One region of the Cryobacterium sp. MDB1-18-1 genome, then DNA from elsewhere that is predicted to be linked to it. Evidence: predicted binding sites of a transcription regulator. Region 1 holds the regulator's gene; each other region holds the start of a gene.
The links. The regulator LexA, encoded in region 1, represses DNA repair genes until DNA is damaged. The targets are predictions, from matches to a motif close to TCGAACANNTGTTCGA.

Region 1 (3,276 bases):
GCCCAGATGTTCTGACGGGTGAGACCGTGTCCGAGGTAGCGGGCCATCGCCTCGCGCAGTTCCGTGAATTCCCGGTCCGGGTACCGGTTGATCCCCCGGATAGCGGCGGCCAGTGCTGCGGCGATGTCGACGGCCACGTCCTCGGGGATGCCGTGGGTGTTCTCATTCACGTTGAGCGCGACCGGCACGTGCAGCTGCGGCGCCCCATAGGGAGTGAGCCCGCGAAGATTGTCGCGGAGGGGCAGGTCGTTGAGACTGGTCACTCCCCCCATGTTACCGATGGGCCTCAGCACCGGCGGGTCATATTGCCCGTGGTTCAGTATTTGGCTTGCTCAGTACTCCGGTGGTTCAGTATCCGGCTTGCTCAGTATCCGGCTTGCTCAGTATTCGGCAGGGAGAGCCAAGCGCTGGCCCGGCTGCACGCTCTCGGAGGGCAGCTGGTTCAGGTTGACGATCTCGGCGATGACCTCGCGCGGATCGGCAGAAGGGGCGATGCGCTCGGCAAGCTGCCACAACGACTGGCCCGACTGGATCGTGACGTAGTCGAAGGTCGTCGCACTTCCACCCGCGTCGGCGCTCATGCCGCTGCCGCTCAAGGTGCTGCCGTCTGCGGCGGCGAGGCCGCCGTTGAGGGCGAGGGCAAGCGCGCCGACGACGAGGGGGACGCCGGCGATCGCGGTCAGCACGGCACGACCGCGCCGGGTGATGCGCAGCCGGGTGTGCGCCCCCGGGACCAGCTCGATTGTTGTGCTCATGTCTGCCTCCTGTGTATTCGTATCCGACTCTCGGCCGGGAGAGCCGGATACGAAGCTATGTTCCGAATATATATTCGATTGTTCGAACAATCAAGACTTTCTCCGGTTATTATTGGGGTGAAGTACACGACACACTCGAATGAATGTCTGCACTTCGCCCCAGGCTGGTTACAGTTTCGATTGACTGGTGTGAACTCAACCAGCGACCACTGACATTCGGATACGGTCGCCTCACGGCATCCACCGGGGCGACCGCCCGCCACCGCCCACCGCCACCGACAGGAGCGACATCGTGACCCAGGACAGCGTGACCCCGGACAGCGAGACCCCGGACAGCGTGACCCCGTTCGCCGGCAGTTCCCCCGAACGAGGCGGAACACGTCGGAGGAAGAGCCTCAGCGACAAGCAGCGCGCGATCATGGACGTGATCCAGCGCTCTGTCGGCCAGCGCGGCTATCCGCCGAGCATGCGGGAGATCGGTGACGCCGTGGGCCTGTCGTCGCTGTCGAGCGTCACCCACCAGCTCAACCAGCTCCAGCTGAGCGGCTACCTGCGCAGGGACCCGAACCGGCCCCGGGCGCTCGAGGTCCTGATCGAGCTGCCGCAGTCGCCGGAGGACACCGCGGCCGGCGCCGCCGAGAACTTCCAGCAGGGTACCCCGGTGGGCGACGCGGCAATGGTGCCGCTCGTCGGGCGGATCGCGGCCGGTGTTCCGATCATGGCCGACCAGCAGGTCGACGAGATCTTCCCGCTCCCGCGCCAGCTCGTCGGCAAGGGCGAGCTGTTCATGCTCAAGGTCGTCGGCGAATCGATGATCGACGCCGCGATCATGGACGGCGACTGGGTCGTCGTCCGCCAGCAGAAGACCGCGGAGAACGGCGAGATCGTCGCCGCGATGCTCGATGGCGAGGCGACGGTGAAGGTCTTCCGGCAGCGTGACGGCCACACCTGGCTGCTGCCGAGGAACACCAACTTCGAGCCGATCCTCGGTGACCACGCCGAGATCCTCGGCAAGATCGTCGCCGTCCTGCGTTCCCTGTAGCTCCCTGTAGATCCCCCGTGCGCGCCAACTGCGCCGCTTCGCGCCAGGCAAGCCTGGCGCGAAGCGGCGCAAACGGCGCGTCGCGCGCGGCGGGTGTTCGCCGCGAGGAGGATCAGGCGAGGGCGGGCACGCCTGCGGCGAGGCGGGCGCGCACGATGCGGGTCGCCTCGATCATGTTTCCGAGAGACTCGACCGTCTCCGCGTAGCCGCGGGTCTTGAGCCCGCAATCCGGGTTCACCCAGACCTGACCGGCCGGGATGGCGGCGACGGCACGGTCGAGCAGCTCCGTCAGCTCGGCAACGCCCGGCACCCGCGGTGAGTGGATGTCGTAGACGCCCGGGCCGATGCCGTGGTCGAAGCCATTGGCCTGAATGTCCGTCACGACCTCCATCCGGGAGCGGGCCGCCTCGATGCTCGTCACGTCGGCGTCGAGAGCGCGGATCGCCTCGAGCACGACACCGAACTCGGAGTAGCAGAGGTGGGTGTGGATCTGGGTGGCGTCCCGCACCCCGGCGGTCGCGAGCCGGAACGAGCCGACGGACCAGTCGAGGTAGTCTGCGTGGCCGGCCTTCTTGAGCGGAAGCAGTTCGCGCAGGGCCGGCTCGTCGACCTGGATGATGCCGATTCCGGCGGCCTCGAGGTCGGCGATCTCGTCGCGGAGGGCGAGGGCGACCTGGCGCGCCGTCTCGCCGAGGGGCTGGTCGTCGCGCACGAAGGACCAGGCGAGGATGGTGACCGGGCCGGTCAGCATGCCCTTGACCGGCTTCGCCGTCAGCCCCTGCGTGTAGGTCGACCAGTCGACGGTGATCGGCTTCGGGCGGGAGACATCGCCCCACAGGATGGACGGGCGGGTGCAGCGGCTGCCGTAGGACTGGACCCAGCCGTTCTCGGTGACCGCGAAGCCGTCGAGGTTCTCGGCGAAGTACTGCACCATGTCGTTGCGCTCGGGTTCGCCGTGCACGAGCACGTCGAGGCCGATCTCCTCCTGCAGGGCGACGACCCTGGCGATCTCCGCGCGCATCAGGTCGCGGTATTCGGCGTCGCTGAGCACTCCGGTGAGGAAACGGGCGCGGGCACGGCGGATCTCCCCGGTCTGCGGGAAGGAGCCGATGGTCGTCGTCGGCAGGAAGGGCAGCGCGAGTGCGGCCTCCTGGGCGGCGAGCCTGTCGGCGTAAACCCCTCGGCTGTACGAGGCGTCGGTGAGCTCCGCGGCACGGGCCCTCACGGCACCGTCGCGGACGCCGGGGGCGGCGCTGCGGGCGGCGAGTGCGCCGGTCGCAGCGTCCAGTTCGGCGCTGATGGCCTCCCGTCCGTCGGCCAGGCCGCGGGCGAGGGTCACAACCTGGCCGACTTTCTCGTCGGCGAATGCGAGCCAGCTCACGAGTTCGGCGCCGAGCGCGGTCTCGTCCGCGACGGTGTGCGGGACGTGCTGGAGGCTCGTCGAGGTCGAGACGGCGATCCGCGGCGACAGTGCGCCGG
Region 2 (3,276 bases), on a different contig from region 1:
GTGACGCTGACGACGTAGGTGACGACGGAGCCGACGAGAAGGTAGGCGACCGAGAGCAGCACGGTGCGGTGGCGGGACAGGAGGAAGAGGAGGATCGCCATCGAGAGGATCCCGATCAGGCTCACGCCGATCTGCGCGCTCGGGTGGCTGATGCCGAGAACGGCGATCGAGACGAGGGCACCGACCAGGCAGGTGAGGCCGAACCAGTGCGTGGCCTGGGCCAGGGCACGCCCGACCGAGGTACCGACCAGATGGTCGGGGAGGCCTAGGGTCATTGCCGCTCCGTTCTCCGTCGATTATCGCATCCGGTGGAGTCCTTCTGGCGTGAAGGGTCGCGAATCGAGGTTCGCGTGGGCGTTGAACGTCGATCTGCGACACCTCAGCCGGGGCGGGGGCGCAGCGAGGCATCCGCTGTGCGGAGCCGCAGTTCAGAACAGGGTCGGCTGCAGCTCAGGCGGGAGCTCGCCCGCAATGAGCAACCCCGGGCCGGGCACGGGCCGGCCAGGGAACGCAGGGACGGCGGGCGCGGGGCGGGCGAGCGCGCGGGAGCGGACGCCGCCGGTGACGGGATCCTCGATCCCGTGCTCGAGCCCGTGCGCCCGGATCAGCGGCTTGATCCGGAGCGCGAGCCATTGCCGGTAGCCCTTGGGTGCGTAGGCGTTACGACCGTAGAGCTCGTGGTAGCGGGGCACGAGGTCGGGGTGGTCCCTCGCGAGCCACTGCATGAACCAGTCGCGCACCCCCGGCCGCAGGTGCAGCGCGGAGTACATCACGTCGGAGGCCCCGGCAGCCTTCGCCTGGCGGAGGGCGTCGTCGAGGTGCGCCCGGGTGTCGGTGAGGAACGGCAGGATCGGCATCATGAACACGGAGCAGCGCAGGCCGCGCTCCCGGATGGCGGTCACCGTGGCGAGGCGCGCCGCCGTGGATGGCGTGCCCGGCTCGACCGCTGACTGCAGCTCGTCGTCGTAGATCGCGATCGAGAGGGCGAGGTCGACGGGCACGAGCGTGCTCGCCTCCACGAGCAGATCGAGGTCGCGCCGGATCAGGGTGCCTTTGGTCAGGATCGAGAGCGGGGTGCCGGAGTCGGCGAGCGCCGCGATGACGCCCGGCATCAGCCGGTAGCGACCCTCTGCACGCTGGTAGGGATCGGTGTTGGTGCCGAGCGCGACGGCGTTGCGCTCCCAGGCGGGCCTGGCGAGCTCCTTGCGGAGAACCTCCGCGACGTTGACCTTCACGATGATCTCGTTGTCGAAGTCCTTGCCGGCGTCGAGGTCGAGGTACGTGTGCGTGTTGCGGGCAAAACAGTTGTGGCTGATGACTCCGTTCGCAATGAAGTCGCCGGTCCCGGTCGTGATGTCGATCATGTCCATCGTGGTCCCCAGGTCCTCGACGGACACGACCTGAAGTAAAGCCGCGGACTTCACGGCTGCACCGGCGATGGACAGCTTCCGGTCAATGGCGGGCCCTACGAGCCCGAAACCCATGAGTTTGTTGTTCTCGGTCAGGTAGGGACGTTGACCGTCCCCGCGCATGGCGCGGGTGACGAACCTCCACCCTCGCTCGGTGAGGAAGCGGTGATCTCCGCTGGCCACGAGCTCGGTGCCGTCAGCGAGGGTGACGCGGTAGCCGCGCTTCCGGGTGTCCCAGGAAGCGAGCACTTTGGTCTGCACATACCGCCGGTAGGCGCCGACGGTCTCCGTGCCCATGATCGCATCGCCAACCCTGACCTCCCAGAGTGGCTTCTGCCGTCCGTCGGCCATCAGGATGAGCGTTTCCGGGCTCAGGCAGTATGTGCACGCATGGGAGCAGCCTCGGTAGGGGTTGATCGTCCAGCCGAACGGCATGGCGCTCTGGCCGGGCACCCGGTTGAGCGCGGACTTGGCCAGGATCTCGTGGAAGGTGATCCCCGCGAACTCGGGGGTGCGCACGCTCCGCACCAGGTTGTTCAGCCGGGCAAGGCCGGGAAGCGCGCCCGCTTGTTCCGTCGTGAGTTCCTGCCCGCTCCACCGCATGCATACATTCGAACACACGTTCGATACTTGCGCAAGGGTGACGCGGCATCCGCCCTCACCGATTCGACGGAGATCGTGCCCGACTCCGTCGGATCGGTCAGGGGTTGGGGATCGGTCAGGGGTTGGTGAGGTGCAGGGTCGCGGCGGTCGCGGCGAGGGAGGCTGCGGCGCGGGCGGGGTCGTCCGACAGGGTCGTGCCGAGGCTCGGGATCAGTTCGCGGAGTCGCGGTTCCCAGGCCGGGTACTGCTCGGGGAAGCAGCGCTTGAGCAAGTCGACCATGATCGGAGCCGCGGTCGATGCCCCGGGGGATGCCCCGAGCAGGCCGGCGATGCTGCCGTCGGCCGAGGTGATGACCTCGGTTCCGAATTGCAGCACTCCGCCCTCCTTCGGGTCCTTCTTCATCACCTGGACACGCTGGCCCGCGGTGATGAGCTCCCAGTCGGCCATCTTCGCCGTCGGCATGAACTCCTGCAGGGCCTTGAGCTTGACGGTGCGGGACGCGAAGACCTCGCCGAAGAGGTACTTCATCAGGCCGACGTTGTGCCGGGCGACGGCGAGCATCGGGCCGATGTTGTGCCCACGGACAGAGAAGGGGAGGTCGAACCAGGTGCTCGACTTGAGGAACTTGGGGGTGAACCCCGCGAAGGGCCCGAACAGCAGCGAGGCCTCCCCCTCGACGTGGCGGGTGTCGAGGTGCGGGACCGACATCGGCGGGGCGCCGACGGCGGCCTTGCCGTAAACCTTGGCCTGGTGCTGGGCAACGACCGCGGGATTGGTCGTGCGCAGGAACTGGCCGCTGATCGGGAACCCGCCGAAGCCGCGTGCCTCGGGGATGCCGCTTTGCTGCAGCAGGGCGAGCGCGCCGCCGCCGGCACCCACGAACACGAAGCGGGCCTTCACCGTGCTGGGGTGCCCGCCGACGAGGCGCCGGAGGTTCAGCCGCCAGGTGCCGTCCGCCAGCTTCTTCAGGCCGGTGACCTGCTGGTTGACGTGGACGCCGACACCCTTGGCTGCGAGGTCGTCGAAGAGGTAGCGGGTGAGTGCGCCGAAGTCGACATCGGTGCCCGAGGCGATCCGGGTCGCGGCGATGCGCTGATTCTTCGGGCGGTTCTTCGTGAGCAGCGGGGTCCAGGTGCCGATGACGGCCGGGTCTTCGCTGTATTCCATCCCGTGGAAGAGCGGCTGGTCCTTGAGCGCCGCGAACCGTTTGCGCAGGTATTCGACGTTGGACTTGCCGTGCACGAACGTCATGTGCGGCGTCGA
Region 3 (3,276 bases), on a different contig from region 1:
GTCGTTCGCTGGGAATAGATTGGAACCGTATGCCCTCCGTCAGGACCGTTCTCGTGACCGGGGGCAACCGTGGGATCGGCTTTGCCATCGCCGAAGAATTCGTGCGCCAGGGCCATCGCGTCGCGGTCACGGCCCGCTCCGGGTCCGGCCCAGAGGGCAGCCTCACGGTACGTGCCGACGTCACCGACGCCGCATCGATCGACGCCGCGTTCACCGAGATCGAAGCGTCCCTCGGACCGGTTGAAGTGGTCGTGGCCAACGCCGGCATCACCAAAGACACCCTTCTGATGCGGATGACGGAAGACGACTTCACCTCCGTCATCGACACGAACCTGAGCGGTGCCTTCCGCGTCGTCAAGCGCGCATCCAAGGGCATGCTCAAGGCCAGGTTCGGCCGGATCGTGCTCATCTCGAGCGTGGTCGGCCTCTACGGTTCCGCCGGGCAGGTCAACTACTCCGCCTCCAAGAGCGGGCTCGTCGGGCTCGCCCGCTCGGTCACCCGCGAGCTCGGCGCCCGCGGCATCACTGCGAACGTCGTCGCACCCGGCTTCATCGAGACCGAGATGACCGCGGAGCTTTCCGAGGCCGTCCAGGCCGAATACAAGAAGAACATCCCGGCAGGACGCTTCGCTTCCCCCGCCGAGGTCGCCAAGGTCGTCACGTGGCTCGCGGGCGACGACGCCGGTTACATCTCCGGCGCCGTGATCCCGGTCGACGGCGGACTCGGAATGGGTCACTGACCTCCGCCATGAGACCGACAATGACGGCGACAATGCGGGCGGTTGTCGTCGACGGGCCTGGTGACCCCGGTGTTCTGCGCGTCCGTGACGTGCCGATGCCGACGCCGCGACCCGGATGGGTGCTGATCCGGGTTGAGGCCTTCGGGCTCAACCGGTCCGAACTCCACTTCCGTTCCGGTGTCGCGTCGACCGGCTCGTTTCCGCGCATTCCTGGGATCGAAGCGGTCGGAACGATAGCGGATGCCCCGGGTGGGGAGTATCCCGTCGGCGCCCAGGTGGCCGCGATGATGGGCGGCATGGGCCGCTCCTTCGACGGCGGTTACGCCGAATACGTGTCGGTGCCGGCCGCGATCGTCGTGCCCTTCACCAGCGGACTCGGCTGGGACGTGCTCGGTGCCGTGCCCGAGATGCTGCAGACCGCGGCGGGGTCGCTGCGTGTCGGGCTGCAGGCCGCCGACGGCCAGAGCCTGCTCATCCGCGGCGGAACGTCCTCTGTCGGCCTCGCGCTGGCCACCCTCGGCGCGCTGCGCGGGATGCGGGTGCTTTCGACCACGCGGAATCCCTCGAGCGTCGGCCTGCTCGAGGCTGCAGGCGCCGACCACGTCATCATCGACGATGGCGAGGTCGCGCGCCGGGTGCGGGAGATCGTGCCTGACGGTGTCGACGGAGCCGTCGAGCTCGTCGGCGTCAACGTCCTGCGCGACACCCTCCGAGCGGTGCGAGCCGGAGGCACCGTCTGCTTCACCGGGATGCTCTCCGACACCTGGACGATCGACGAGTTCTACCCGATGGACTGGCTTCCCAACGGAGTGCGCCTCACCGCGTATTCCGGAGAGGCCGCAGACCTGACATCAGCGGAGTTGCAGGCCTTCCTCGACGCCGTCGCAGCCGGTCACGCGCGCGTCCCGCTCGGCCGTGTCTACAGGCTCGATGAGATCGTGCAGGCCCACCGCGACATGGAGGCCGGTACCGCCGGCGGAAAACTCGTCGTCCTTCCGCGCTGAACTCCCCGACTGAGGTCGGACGGATCGTCACACCGCTGGCGAACGGCGCCGGTCACATGCACAGCGTCCGTCAGGGGTCGGTACCCTCGTTTCCAGGTGTGAAACTCAAGATGAGAAGCCTAAAATTATGTGAGTAAGTCTCGCATTCGTGTTCGATTCGGGGTAGAATCGGGGTATGGCAGGAGCTTGGGATCCCCAGTCACACACCCCGCAGGCACCCGGTTCCGGGGTCGCGGGAGATCAGCCCATCGCAGGCGTCAAGTCGGCCCATCCGGTTGCGGTTGTCGAGGGTTTCGAGGGCGCGGAGGGTCTGGCCGGGTCGGTGCCGTCGGTGCATGCGGATGCTGTCGCCCGTCTCGCCGAGGCCCAGGCGGTTCTCGCCGAGGCCCTGGCCGCGATCCCGGTCGGGCTGCTCAGCGACACAGAAGCGGTCACGGCGCTGAGCACCGTGGAGGCGATCGGGCGGACAGTGGACGCGGCCAGGGTGAGCACGGCGACGGATGTGGACCGGCGGGCTCGGGTTTTGGGCCGGGAGGGCCTGGCCTGGCGGATGGGCTGCACGGGCCCGTGGGATGTCCTCACCCGGGTGACGCGGGTGTCGGCCCGGGAGGTGAAGCGGCGCACGAAGCTCGGCGACGCGGTGTTGCCGCGGCCGTGCGGCGGGAGCAGCTGGTTGCCGCCCTTGTTCCCGACCGTCGGAGCCGCCCTGGCGGCGGGGCAGATCGGGGTGGAGACGGCGGAGTTGATCGTGGCCGGGCTACAGGTGATCAGTCACCGGGTGGCGCCGGATGACCTGTTGACGGCGGAGCGGGCCCTGGTCGCCACGGCGGCGGGGCTGATCACCCCGGAGACCGAGGACCTGGCCGGGGCCGGTGTGCCGGTGACGACGGACCTGATCCGGGGCATGGTCGCGCAATGGCAGGCGGCCCTAGACCCCGACGGGGTCCTCCCAACCGAGGACCTGTTCGAGGCGAAGTCCAACATCGGCTTCGGACAACTCAAGAACGGGTTGTACCCGGTGAAGGGTGGAGTGACACCGGAACTGTTCGGGGTGATGAACACCCTCTTCGACGCCTTCCTGAGCTTCCACGCCCGCCCGGCGTTCCCCACCGCCGAGGAGCAGGCGCTGATGGATTCGGGGCAGATGATTCCCGGCGCCGAATCAGCGGGCACCGACGCCGACACGGGCCCGGATCTGGACGTGATCGAGGCAGAGCTCCGGGAGCGCCGGGCGGATACCCGCACGGGCGGGGAGAAACGCGCCGACATCCTCCGGGCGTTGTTCGAACACGCCGCCCGGGACGAGGACACCCCGTCGATGGGCGGGTCGGCGCCGACGGTGATGGTGCACGTGAACGCTGCGGACCTCGCCTCGGGGGTCGGGGTGGGGTGGATCGACGGCGTCGAAGCCCCCGTGTCTTTGAAGACGGTGCATCAGCGCATCTGCGACGGCGGCTTCCAGGGCGTGTTGTTCGGGGCGAACAACGAAGTGCTCAAGCTCGGTCCGGAACGACGGTACTTCAACCGGGCCC

Region 2: the regulator LexA is predicted to act here: its motif matches at 2,021-2,036, upstream of E3O50_RS19395 (Rv2578c family radical SAM protein).
Region 3: the regulator LexA is predicted to act here: its motif matches at 1,885-1,900, upstream of E3O50_RS06900 (HNH endonuclease signature motif containing protein).

What each region holds. Positions count from the first base shown of each region.
Region 1 is NZ_SOFR01000009.1:33,979-37,254, forward strand. Features, by position in the region: gene E3O50_RS01515 (histidinol-phosphate transaminase) at 1-272, opposite strand, end outside; gene E3O50_RS01520 (LysM peptidoglycan-binding domain-containing protein) at 381-755, opposite strand; gene lexA (transcriptional repressor LexA) at 1,093-1,797, shown strand; gene metE (5-methyltetrahydropteroyltriglutamate--homocysteine S-methyltransferase) at 1,910-3,276, opposite strand, start outside.
Region 2 is NZ_SOFR01000044.1:263,730-267,005, forward strand. Features, by position in the region: gene E3O50_RS10895 (ATP-binding protein) at 1-275, opposite strand, end outside; gene E3O50_RS19395 (Rv2578c family radical SAM protein) at 429-2,012, opposite strand; gene E3O50_RS10910 (malate:quinone oxidoreductase) at 2,128-3,276, opposite strand, start outside.
Region 3 is NZ_SOFR01000026.1:104,537-107,812, forward strand. Features, by position in the region: gene fabG (3-oxoacyl-ACP reductase FabG) at 30-740, shown strand; gene E3O50_RS06895 (zinc-binding dehydrogenase) at 761-1,744, shown strand; gene E3O50_RS06900 (HNH endonuclease signature motif containing protein) at 1,920-3,276, shown strand, end outside.